DNA from 2 places in the Micromonospora sp. WMMD735 genome. Region 1 is predicted to be linked to the other one. Evidence: riboswitches for the same ligand, from Rfam matches in the RefSeq annotation. Region 1 holds a riboswitch; the other holds the start of a gene.
The links. Region 1 has a riboswitch for S-adenosylmethionine ahead of thrC (threonine synthase). Riboswitches for the same ligand answer to the same signal wherever they lie in the genome.

Region 1 (4,331 bases):
CAGCTGGTCTGCGGCGCGCTGGTGCTGGCCGGTCTCTTCACCCGGCCCGCGGCGCTGCTCGCGTCCGGCTCGATGGCGTACGCCTACTTCGTGGTGCACCAGCCGGAGGGCCTGCTGCCACTGCGCAACGGCGGCGAGCTGTCCGCGCTGTTCTGCTGGTCGTTCCTGCTGATCGCGGTCCTCGGCCCGGGTTCCTGGGCGCTCGACACGCTGCTCGGCCGCCGGCGCTCCGACGCCCCGGCGGCCCCGGTCTCCGAGCCCGCCTCGGTGTCGGTCTGACGCGCTGACCCGGGTGGCCGGGACCGCCTCGACCAGGCGGCCCCGGCCATCCGGCCGGTCAGGGGTTGTAGGGAGCGTCGGTGTGGCTCACCTCGGCGAGCGTGCTGCCGGACAGCTTGTAGACCGAGGTGCGCTTGATGTCCAGCTCGGCCATGCCCCGGCTGGGGCTGCGGGTCAACCAGACCACGGTGGCCCGCTGTCCGGCCACGCTCACCGACACGACCGGGGTCCGGTCGCCGAGATCGGTCAGCGCCCGGAACACCGGCAGCCCACCGTTGTTGCGCCACACCGCGACGGTGTAGAAGGTGCCGCTGCCCCCGGAGTTGATCGAGACCACGCCGACCGCGTCGTCCGCGCCGTCGCCGTCGAGGTCGCCGATGCCGCAGGGCTTCTGGAGCGTCACGGTCGCGCCGTCCTCGCCCGACCACTGCCCCTCGCTCAACGGCAGGTAGTCCGGATAGCCGTTGTAGGGCGTCTTGCTGCTACCGAGCCTGGCACCCGCCAGATGGGCGCAGGTCAACGGAGCCTTGACCACCGGTGCCGGGGCAGTGGTGGTGACCGCCGGGGCGGTGGCGGGGGCGCTCTTCTTCTGCGGGGTCGGCTCGACGCCGGTGGGCGTCGGCTCGACCGTGGCCGCGTTCAGCACCGAGGCCGTGGAGGGCTCGGCGGACGGGCCGACCGTCGGTGCCGCCCCGTCCTTCGTGCCCTGCTCACCCCCGCACGCGGTGAGCAGGCAGACCAGGGCGAGACTGGTGAGGCTCAACGGTATCCGTCGCATTGCCGGGGGTCCTCTCTCGACATCAGATCACCCGCACCGTACTGATCGATGGCAATGCCGGTCATCGGCTCCACGGCCCGCCCGGGTCGGCCTGTCGGAGCGCCGTCAGGGGCCGACCGGGGGGCCGGCGTACGGGTTTCTCCGCCCGGTGCTTACGGACGTGTTGAGCTGGAAACTTCCCCGAAACACCGGTGTCGGCCGGGGTGCCCGGCCGATGCCAGGTGACAGGGTGGCCAACGCCATGGTTCACACCGTGGGAAGCAGGCTGGGCGATGGCCGCGAAGCTGCCTAGACTCGGTCTCACAACTGCATACCTCATCCAGAGGGGCTGAGGGATACGGCCCGACGACGCCCCGGCAACCACCCCGCGCGCTCATCGCTGAGCGTCCGGCGGGGCAGGTGCCAATTCCGTCCCCGCCGCAGGGTGCGATGCGGGGAAAGATGAGAGGAATCGACATGACGTCGACGCTCGCCGCCCCCGGTATCGACACCGCCGCCAGCCCCGCCCGTGCCCTGGTCTGCCGCGCCTGCTCCGCCCGCTACCCGCTCGCCGCGCAGCACGCCTGCTACGAGTGTTTCGGCCCGCTGGAGGTCGACTACGACGCCGCCGCGCTGGCGCGCGTCACCCGCGAGCAGATCGAGGCCGGCCCGCAGAACATCTGGCGGTACGCCGCCCTCCTGCCCGCCGGCCAGGACCCGGCCACCCGGGTCACCCTGGACCCGGGGCTGACCCCGCTGGTGGCGGCCCCCCACCTCGCCGCCGAGCTGGGCATCAGCGCGCCGCTGTGGGTCAAGGACGACAGCGCCAACCCGACCCACTCGTTCAAGGACCGGGTGGTCTCGGTGGCGCTCACCGCCGCGAAGGCGCTCGGCTTCGAGCGGTTCGCCTGCGCCTCGACCGGCAACCTGGCCAACTCGGTGGCCGCCCACGCGGCCCGCGCCGGCGCACCCTCGGTGGTCTTCATCCCGGGCGACCTGGAGCAGGGCAAGGTGATCACCACCGCCGTCTACGGCGGCGACCTGGTCGCCATCGACGGCTCGTACGACGACGTGAACCGGCTCTGCGGCGAACTGGTGGAGACCGACGAGTTCGAGGACACCGCCTTCGTCAACGTCAACGTCCGGCCCTACTACGCCGAGGGCTCCAAGACCCTCGGGTACGAGGTGGCCGAGCAGCTCGGCTGGCGCATCCCGGCCCAGGTGGTCATCCCGATGGCCTCCGGCGAACTGCTCACCAAGATTGACAAGGCGTTCACCGAGCTGGTCGAGATCGGCCTGGTCGAGGCCCCGGCCGGGGGCTGGCGGGTGTTCGGCGCCCAGTCGGCCGGCTGCAACCCGATCGCCGCCGCCCTGCACGCCGACACCGACACCATCACCCCGGTCCGGCCGACCGGCATCGCCAAGTCCCTCAACATCGGCGACCCCGCCGCCGGCCTGTACGCCCTGGAGGCGGTGCGGCGTACCGGCGGCTGGATGGAGTACGTCGACGACGACGAGATCCGCGCCGGCATCCGGCTGCTGGCCCGCACCACGGGCGTCTTCGCCGAGACGGCCGGCGGGGTGACCGTGGCGGTGCTGCGCAAGCTGGTCGAGTCCGGCCGGCTCGACCCGACCGCCGAGACGGTCGTCTTCAACACCGGCGAGGGCCTGAAGACCATCGACGCGGTCGCCGGTCAGGTCGGCCCCACCCACCGGATCAAGCCGTCCCTGCGGGCCGCCCGCGACGCCGGCCTCCTCTCCTGAACCCGGCGCGGTGTCGGCCCCCGTGCGCGGTGTCGGCCCCCGCGTCGGCCCGCCCCCGGTCCGTGCCAGGGTGGTCGACCCATCGGGGTGCGGGTTGCGGTGTCAGCCGGCCGGGATACCGCCTCTCCGGCCCACTGTGTCGATCATGGGCACAGGATGGCCCGAGTGGATCTCTGGGTGACCGGGTTTTCGCGGTGCGTGGTGAAAACCCGCCGGGAAGGACTTGACGGCAGGAACCGGGCGGCGGAAGATGCTCCGTGCGGGAGGGCTTTCGCCGGAGACTTTTCAAGTTCTTGCGACCCAACGCCGGAGGCGTTGTGCGAACGTCCCTCCCGACCAACGTGAACCGGGGGCCAGCGGAAAACCGCTGGCCCCCGGTGTCGTCCACGGGAAGACTCGCGGCGTGGCCCTGGACATCGCGACGATCGACCGGACCGATCAACCCACCCTCGACGCCCTCTACCGGATCGCGGCCATGGTCGAGGCGACGGAATCCCCCGACCTCCCGCCGCTCTGCCGGCGACGCTTCGAGGCACCGCTGTGGCACCCGATGCCCGGCATCGACACCCGGTGGTCGGTGGCCCGGCTCGACGGGGTGCCCGTCGGCTGGGTCCGGATCAACCTGCACCTGCTGGACAACACCGAGAACGCCAGCATGGAGCTGGCGGTGGACCCGGCGTACCGGCGGCGCGGGGTGGGGCGGGCGTTGTTCGCCCACGTCCGGCGGCTGCTCCGGGAGGCCGGCTGCAAGCGGGTGGTCGGCTCCGCCGTGACCCCGCTGCCGGACGGGCCGGTCGGGGCGACGCCGGGCGGTCCGGGTGGGACGACGCCGGGCGGGCCGGGCGGTCCGGGTGGGACGACGCCGGGCGGGCCGGGCGGTCCGGGTGGGACGACGCCGGGCGGGCCGGGCGGTCCGGGTGGGACGACGCCGGGCGGGCCGGGCGGTCCGGGTGGGACGACGCCGGGCGGGCCGGGCGGTCCGGGTGGGACGACACGCGATGAGCCTGGTGCGTCGGCGGCGGGTGGGCGGTCGTCGGGCGGCGCGGTCGGGGTGGGGCGGGAGTTTCCCGGGGCCGCCTTCGCGGCGGCGCTGGGTGCCCGGCCGGCGCTGGTGGACGTCCGTCGCCGGCTCGACGTCACCGCGCTCGACCGGGACCGGCTGGCGGCGCTGCGGGCCGGGGCGCGGTCGGCCGCCGCCGGCTACCGCACGGTCCGCTGGCACGGGCACCCACCGTCGGAGCATCTCGCCGACCTCGCCTACCTGGAGGGCCGGATGATGACCGACGCGCCCCTGGGTGACCTGGAGTGGGAACCCGAGCGGGTGGACGCCGAGCGCATCCAGGGCATGGAGCGGGCGCTGGACGCGCGGGGCGTCCGCCGGTACAGCGTCGCCGCCGTGCACGGGGAGTCCGGCCGGCTGGTCGCGTGGAGCGTGCTCAGCCTGGCCGCGAACACCACCCGGCACGCCTGGCAGCAGATCACCATCGTCGACCCGGCCCACCGGGGGCGCCGGCTCGGCCTGCTCTGCAAG
Region 2 (4,331 bases), 3.4 Mb from region 1:
GGTGTCCAGGGTGGCCCGGTCGATGCGCAGGGCGGCCAGCAGGTCGGCGACGGTCACCCACCCGCCCGGGTCGGGGGCGAGGCCGAACCGGGCGGGTCGGTGGCGCAGGGCCAGGGAGATCCGTTTGCTGGTCCGTACCCGCGTCTGGTGATCCATGTCGAGCATTGTCGGACCGGGGGCGGGCCCGCTCCACCGGTTATCCGGTGCCGCGCCCGCCCCCTGCGGTCGGCTCAGCCGGCGGCGCGCAGCGCCTCGGTGAGGGTGGTGGGACGGCGGCCGAGCAGCTTCTCCAGGTCGGCCACGGGCACGTACAGCGCGCCCCGGGCGAGGCCCCGGTCGGCGTCGGCCAGGGTGGCCGCGTACGGCTCGGGCAGCCCGGCGGAGACGAGCATCTGGGTGTACGCCGGCACCGGCAGGTCGGTGTAGCGGACGTCGCGTCCACTCTGGCGGGACACCTCGGCGGCCAGTTCGGTCATGGTGAACGCCTCGCCGCCCAGTTCGTAGACCCGACCGGCGTGGCCCTCGGTGGTGAGCACCTCGGCGGCGGCCTCGGCGTAGTCGGCCCGGGTGGCGGCGCTGACCCGGCCGTCGCCGGCCGACCCGGCGACCCCGTGGGCCAGGTAGTTGGCCAGTTGACCTGTGTAGTTCTCCAGGTACCAGCTGTTGCGCAGCAGCACGTACGGCAGGCCCGAGGCGCGCAGTTCCTCCTCGGTGGCCCGGTGTTCGGCGGCCAGCAGCAGGTCGGAGGTGTCGGCGTGGGCGATGCTGGTGTAGACGACCAGGCCGACGCCGGCCTGACGGGCGGCCTCGATCACGTTGTGGTGCTGCGGCACCCGCTGGCCGACCTCGCTGCCGGAGACGAACATCAGCTTCTCGGCGTCGGCGAAGGCGGTACGCAGCGAGTCGGGGTCGGTGTAGTCGGCCGCCCGCACCACGACGCCCCGGTCGGCGAGGTCGGCGAGCCGGTCCACGGAGCGGCCGAGGGCCACGACCTGCCCGGCGGGTACGCCCCGGCGCAGCAGGGATTCGACGATCAGGCGGCCCAGGTGGCCGGTGGCCCCGGTGACGACGACGGACATGGCGCTCTCCTTCGGGTGGCGTGCTCTTGTCGTACTCGCCAACGCGCAGGTAGGAGCCGATACTTCCCGGCAGAGAGTAGGCACCTTGAAGTTTGTGACGCACTGATGGAGAGTAAAGAGATGAGACCCGACCCGTTCCAGCGCGACTGCGGCAGCCGGCAGGTCATCGACCGGATCGGTGACCGGTGGAGCGTGCTGGTCGTGCTCACCCTCGCCGACGGCGAACGCCGCTACAGCGAACTGGCCGAGCACATCGACGGGATCAGCCAGAAGATGCTCACCCAGACCCTGCGCGGGCTGGAACGCGACGGCCTGGTCACCCGCACCGTGCACGCCAGCGTCCCGCCCCGGGTCGACTACGCCCTCACCGACCTCGGCCGCAGCCTGCTCGACCTGGTCTCCGGCCTGGAAGCCTGGGCCACCACCCACCTCGCCGAGGTGCAGGCGGCCCGGGTCCGCTACGACGCCGAGGTCCTGGGCCGCCCGACGACCACCGCGCGGGCCGGCCGCCGGTAAGGGGCGGACGTGAGGGCCGTCATAACGGGTGGACGACCGGCCGGTCGCTGCTGCTAGATTTCGGGCAGGTCATGAGCGCCAGCGTCAAGCCCCGGCTCGCTGGCCGGCAACCCTCCGCCACGGTGGGGTGCTCCGGGTGAGGACCAGGCACCGGTGAACGACCCGGTGCAAGCGTGGCCTGGTCACCCCAGGTCGACACCGATCAGGGAGAACCCGTGTCGAACCACCCACCCGGCGACGGCGTCACCGCCGTGACCCGATCCGGCGTCCGGTCCGTCGGCGTCCGGCTGGTCAGGCGGCGGCACGTCGACCTCATGCGGGTGCACAGCGACTCCTGTCGCCGCCGCTAGTCGGACCCCTCTTCCCGTGACACCCCAGCGGGATGCCCGGTGGGCATCCCGTCGGCGGCGCGCGTCCGCCGCCGCCCGACCACCTCCGGAGACACCCGTGCGATTCCTTCCTGCCCTGCCCACCCCCCGACTGTTCCGCGCCACCTGGACGCGGGTCGCCGCGCTCGGCGTCGCCGCCCTGCTCGCCGGCACCGCGCTGACCGCCTGCGGCGGCGACTCCGAGGCGGCCGACAACCCGTACGGCCTGCTCCAGCCGGGGGTGCTGCGCGCCGGCACGCTCACCGACGCCCCACCGAACGTCTACCTCAAGGACGGCACGTTCACCGGCTTCGACAACGACCTGCTCGTCGCCGTCGCCGGCAGGGTCGGGCTGAAGGTCGAGTTCGTCGGCACCGACTTCTCGGCGCTGCTGTCCCAGGTCAACAACCGCAAGTTCGACGTCGGCAGCTCCTCGATCACCGTCACCGAGGCCCGGAAGAAGACCGTCGACTTCGGCAACGGCTACGACTTCGGCTACTTCGGCCTCGACGTGCCGGCCGGCTCCCCGCTCACCGGCTTCGACCAGCTCGCCGGCAAGCGGGTGGTGGTCGTGCAGGGCACCGTGCAGGACGACTACGCCACCTCCCGCAAGCTCGACCCGGTGCGGGTGCCCGACTACAACGGGGCGATCAACCAGCTCAAGGCCGGCACCGCCGACGCCTGGATCGCCCCCGCCGAGATCGGCGAGAAGTCGGCCGCCGACAGCAACGGCAAGATCACGGTTGCGGCCACGGAGTTGAGCCCGGCCCCCACCGCGTACGCCGTCGCCAAGGGCAACGACGCGCTGCGCGAGGCGTTGGACAAGGGCCTCGACGAGGTCATCGCCGACGGCACCTGGACCCGGCTCCAGCAGCAGTACTACCCGGGTCGGCCGATCCCGGCCGGCTTCACCCCCGGCAGCGGCGACGTCACCGCCCCGGGCGCGGCGACGCCGTCGGCGTCGGCCACCTCCTGACGGTACGACCAGACCAGCGAGCGGGGCGGTAGGAGAACCATGGATCCGTTGAGCACCCTGTGGGAGACCTTCTTCGACGGGGACGCCATGCGCGAGGCGCTGCCCGAGATGCTGACCGTCGGGCTGCCCAACACGCTGATCCTGGCGGTCTCCGCCGCCCTGCTCGGCTCGGTGCTGGGCATGGCGCTGGCCGTGGCGGGCATCTCCCGTACCCGGTGGTTGCGCTGGCCGGCCCGGGTCTACACCGACGTGTTCCGGGGCCTGCCCGCCGCCGCCACCATCCTGCTGATCGGCGTCGGCCTGGCCCCGCTCGGCATGCAGGTGTGGGGCCCCAACCCGTACCCGCTGGGCATCCTGGCGCTGTCGCTGATCGCCGCCGCGTACATCGGGGAGATCTTCCGATCCGGTATCCAGAGCGTGGAGGCCGCGCAGCTGGAGGGGGCCCGCGCGCTGGGCTTCTCCTGGGGTGAGGCGATGCGCCTGGTGATCGTCCCGCAGGGCGTACGCCGGGTGCTGCCGGCCTGGGTGAACCAGCTGATCGCGCTGATCAAGGACTCCAGCCTGGTCTACTTCCTCGGCCTGCTGGCCAGCCAGCGGGAGCTGTTCCGGATCGGGCAGGACTACGCGGCCAACACCGGCAACCAGTCGGCGCTGCTGCTGGCCGGCCTGTGCTACCTGCTACTGACCGTGCCGCTGACGCACGCGGTCAACGCCATCGACCGCCGGCTGCGCCAGGGTCGGGCAGCCACCGTCGACCCTGACGACGACGGCGGGCTGGCCCTGGCCGGCGCGACCGTTCCACCACCACGCCCCACCCGGGAGGACCCCCGATGAGCACCGGCACCGCGACCACCACCTCGGTCAGCCTCGGCCTGCGCGACGTGCACCTGGCCTTCGGGACGAACCGGGTGCTGCGCGGCGTCGACCTGGACGTCGCCCGGGGCGCCACGGCCTGCGTCATCGGCCCGTCCGGCTCCGGCAAGTCCACCCTGCTGCGCACCGTGAACCGGCTGATCGAACCGGACTCCGGTGACGTCCTGCTCGACGGGCGCAGCGTGCTGCGCGACGACCCGGACGCCCTGCGGCAGCGCGTCGGGATGGTCTTCCAGCAGTTCAACCTGTTCCCGCACATGACCGTGCTGCGCAACATCACCCTGGCGTTGCGCCGGCTCAAGAAGCTGCCCGAGGAGGAGGCGGTGGCGCTGGCCCGTTCCCAGTTGGCGCTGGTCGGCCTCGCCGCCAAGGCCGACTCCCGGCCCGCCCACCTCTCCGGCGGGCAGCAGCAGCGGGTCGCGATCGCCCGCGCGCTGGCCCTGCAACCCCAGGTGATGCTCTTCGACGAGGCCACCTCGGCGCTGGACCCGGAACTGGTCAAGGGGGTGCTCGGGGTGA

Region 2: another riboswitch for S-adenosylmethionine. It lies ahead of ACN268_RS04665 (ABC transporter substrate-binding protein); the one in region 1 lies ahead of thrC (threonine synthase).

Annotation. Positions count from the first base shown of each region.
Region 1 covers NZ_JBMHMJ010000002.1:4,449,665-4,453,995, reverse strand. The annotation lists gene ACN268_RS19140 (DoxX family protein) at 1-279, shown strand, start outside; gene ACN268_RS19135 (hypothetical protein) at 338-1,042, opposite strand; SAM riboswitch class I at 1,370-1,505, shown strand; gene thrC (threonine synthase) at 1,514-2,800, shown strand; gene ACN268_RS19125 (GNAT family N-acetyltransferase) at 3,204-4,331, shown strand, end outside.
Region 2 covers NZ_JBMHMJ010000002.1:1,051,970-1,056,300, reverse strand. The annotation lists gene ACN268_RS04680 (RNA 2'-phosphotransferase) at 1-156, opposite strand, end outside; gene ACN268_RS04675 (SDR family oxidoreductase) at 231-1,079, opposite strand; gene ACN268_RS04670 (winged helix-turn-helix transcriptional regulator) at 1,200-1,595, shown strand; SAM riboswitch class IV at 1,663-1,775, shown strand; gene ACN268_RS04665 (ABC transporter substrate-binding protein) at 2,043-2,939, shown strand; gene ACN268_RS04660 (amino acid ABC transporter permease) at 2,979-3,773, shown strand; gene ACN268_RS04655 (amino acid ABC transporter ATP-binding protein) at 3,770-4,331, shown strand, end outside.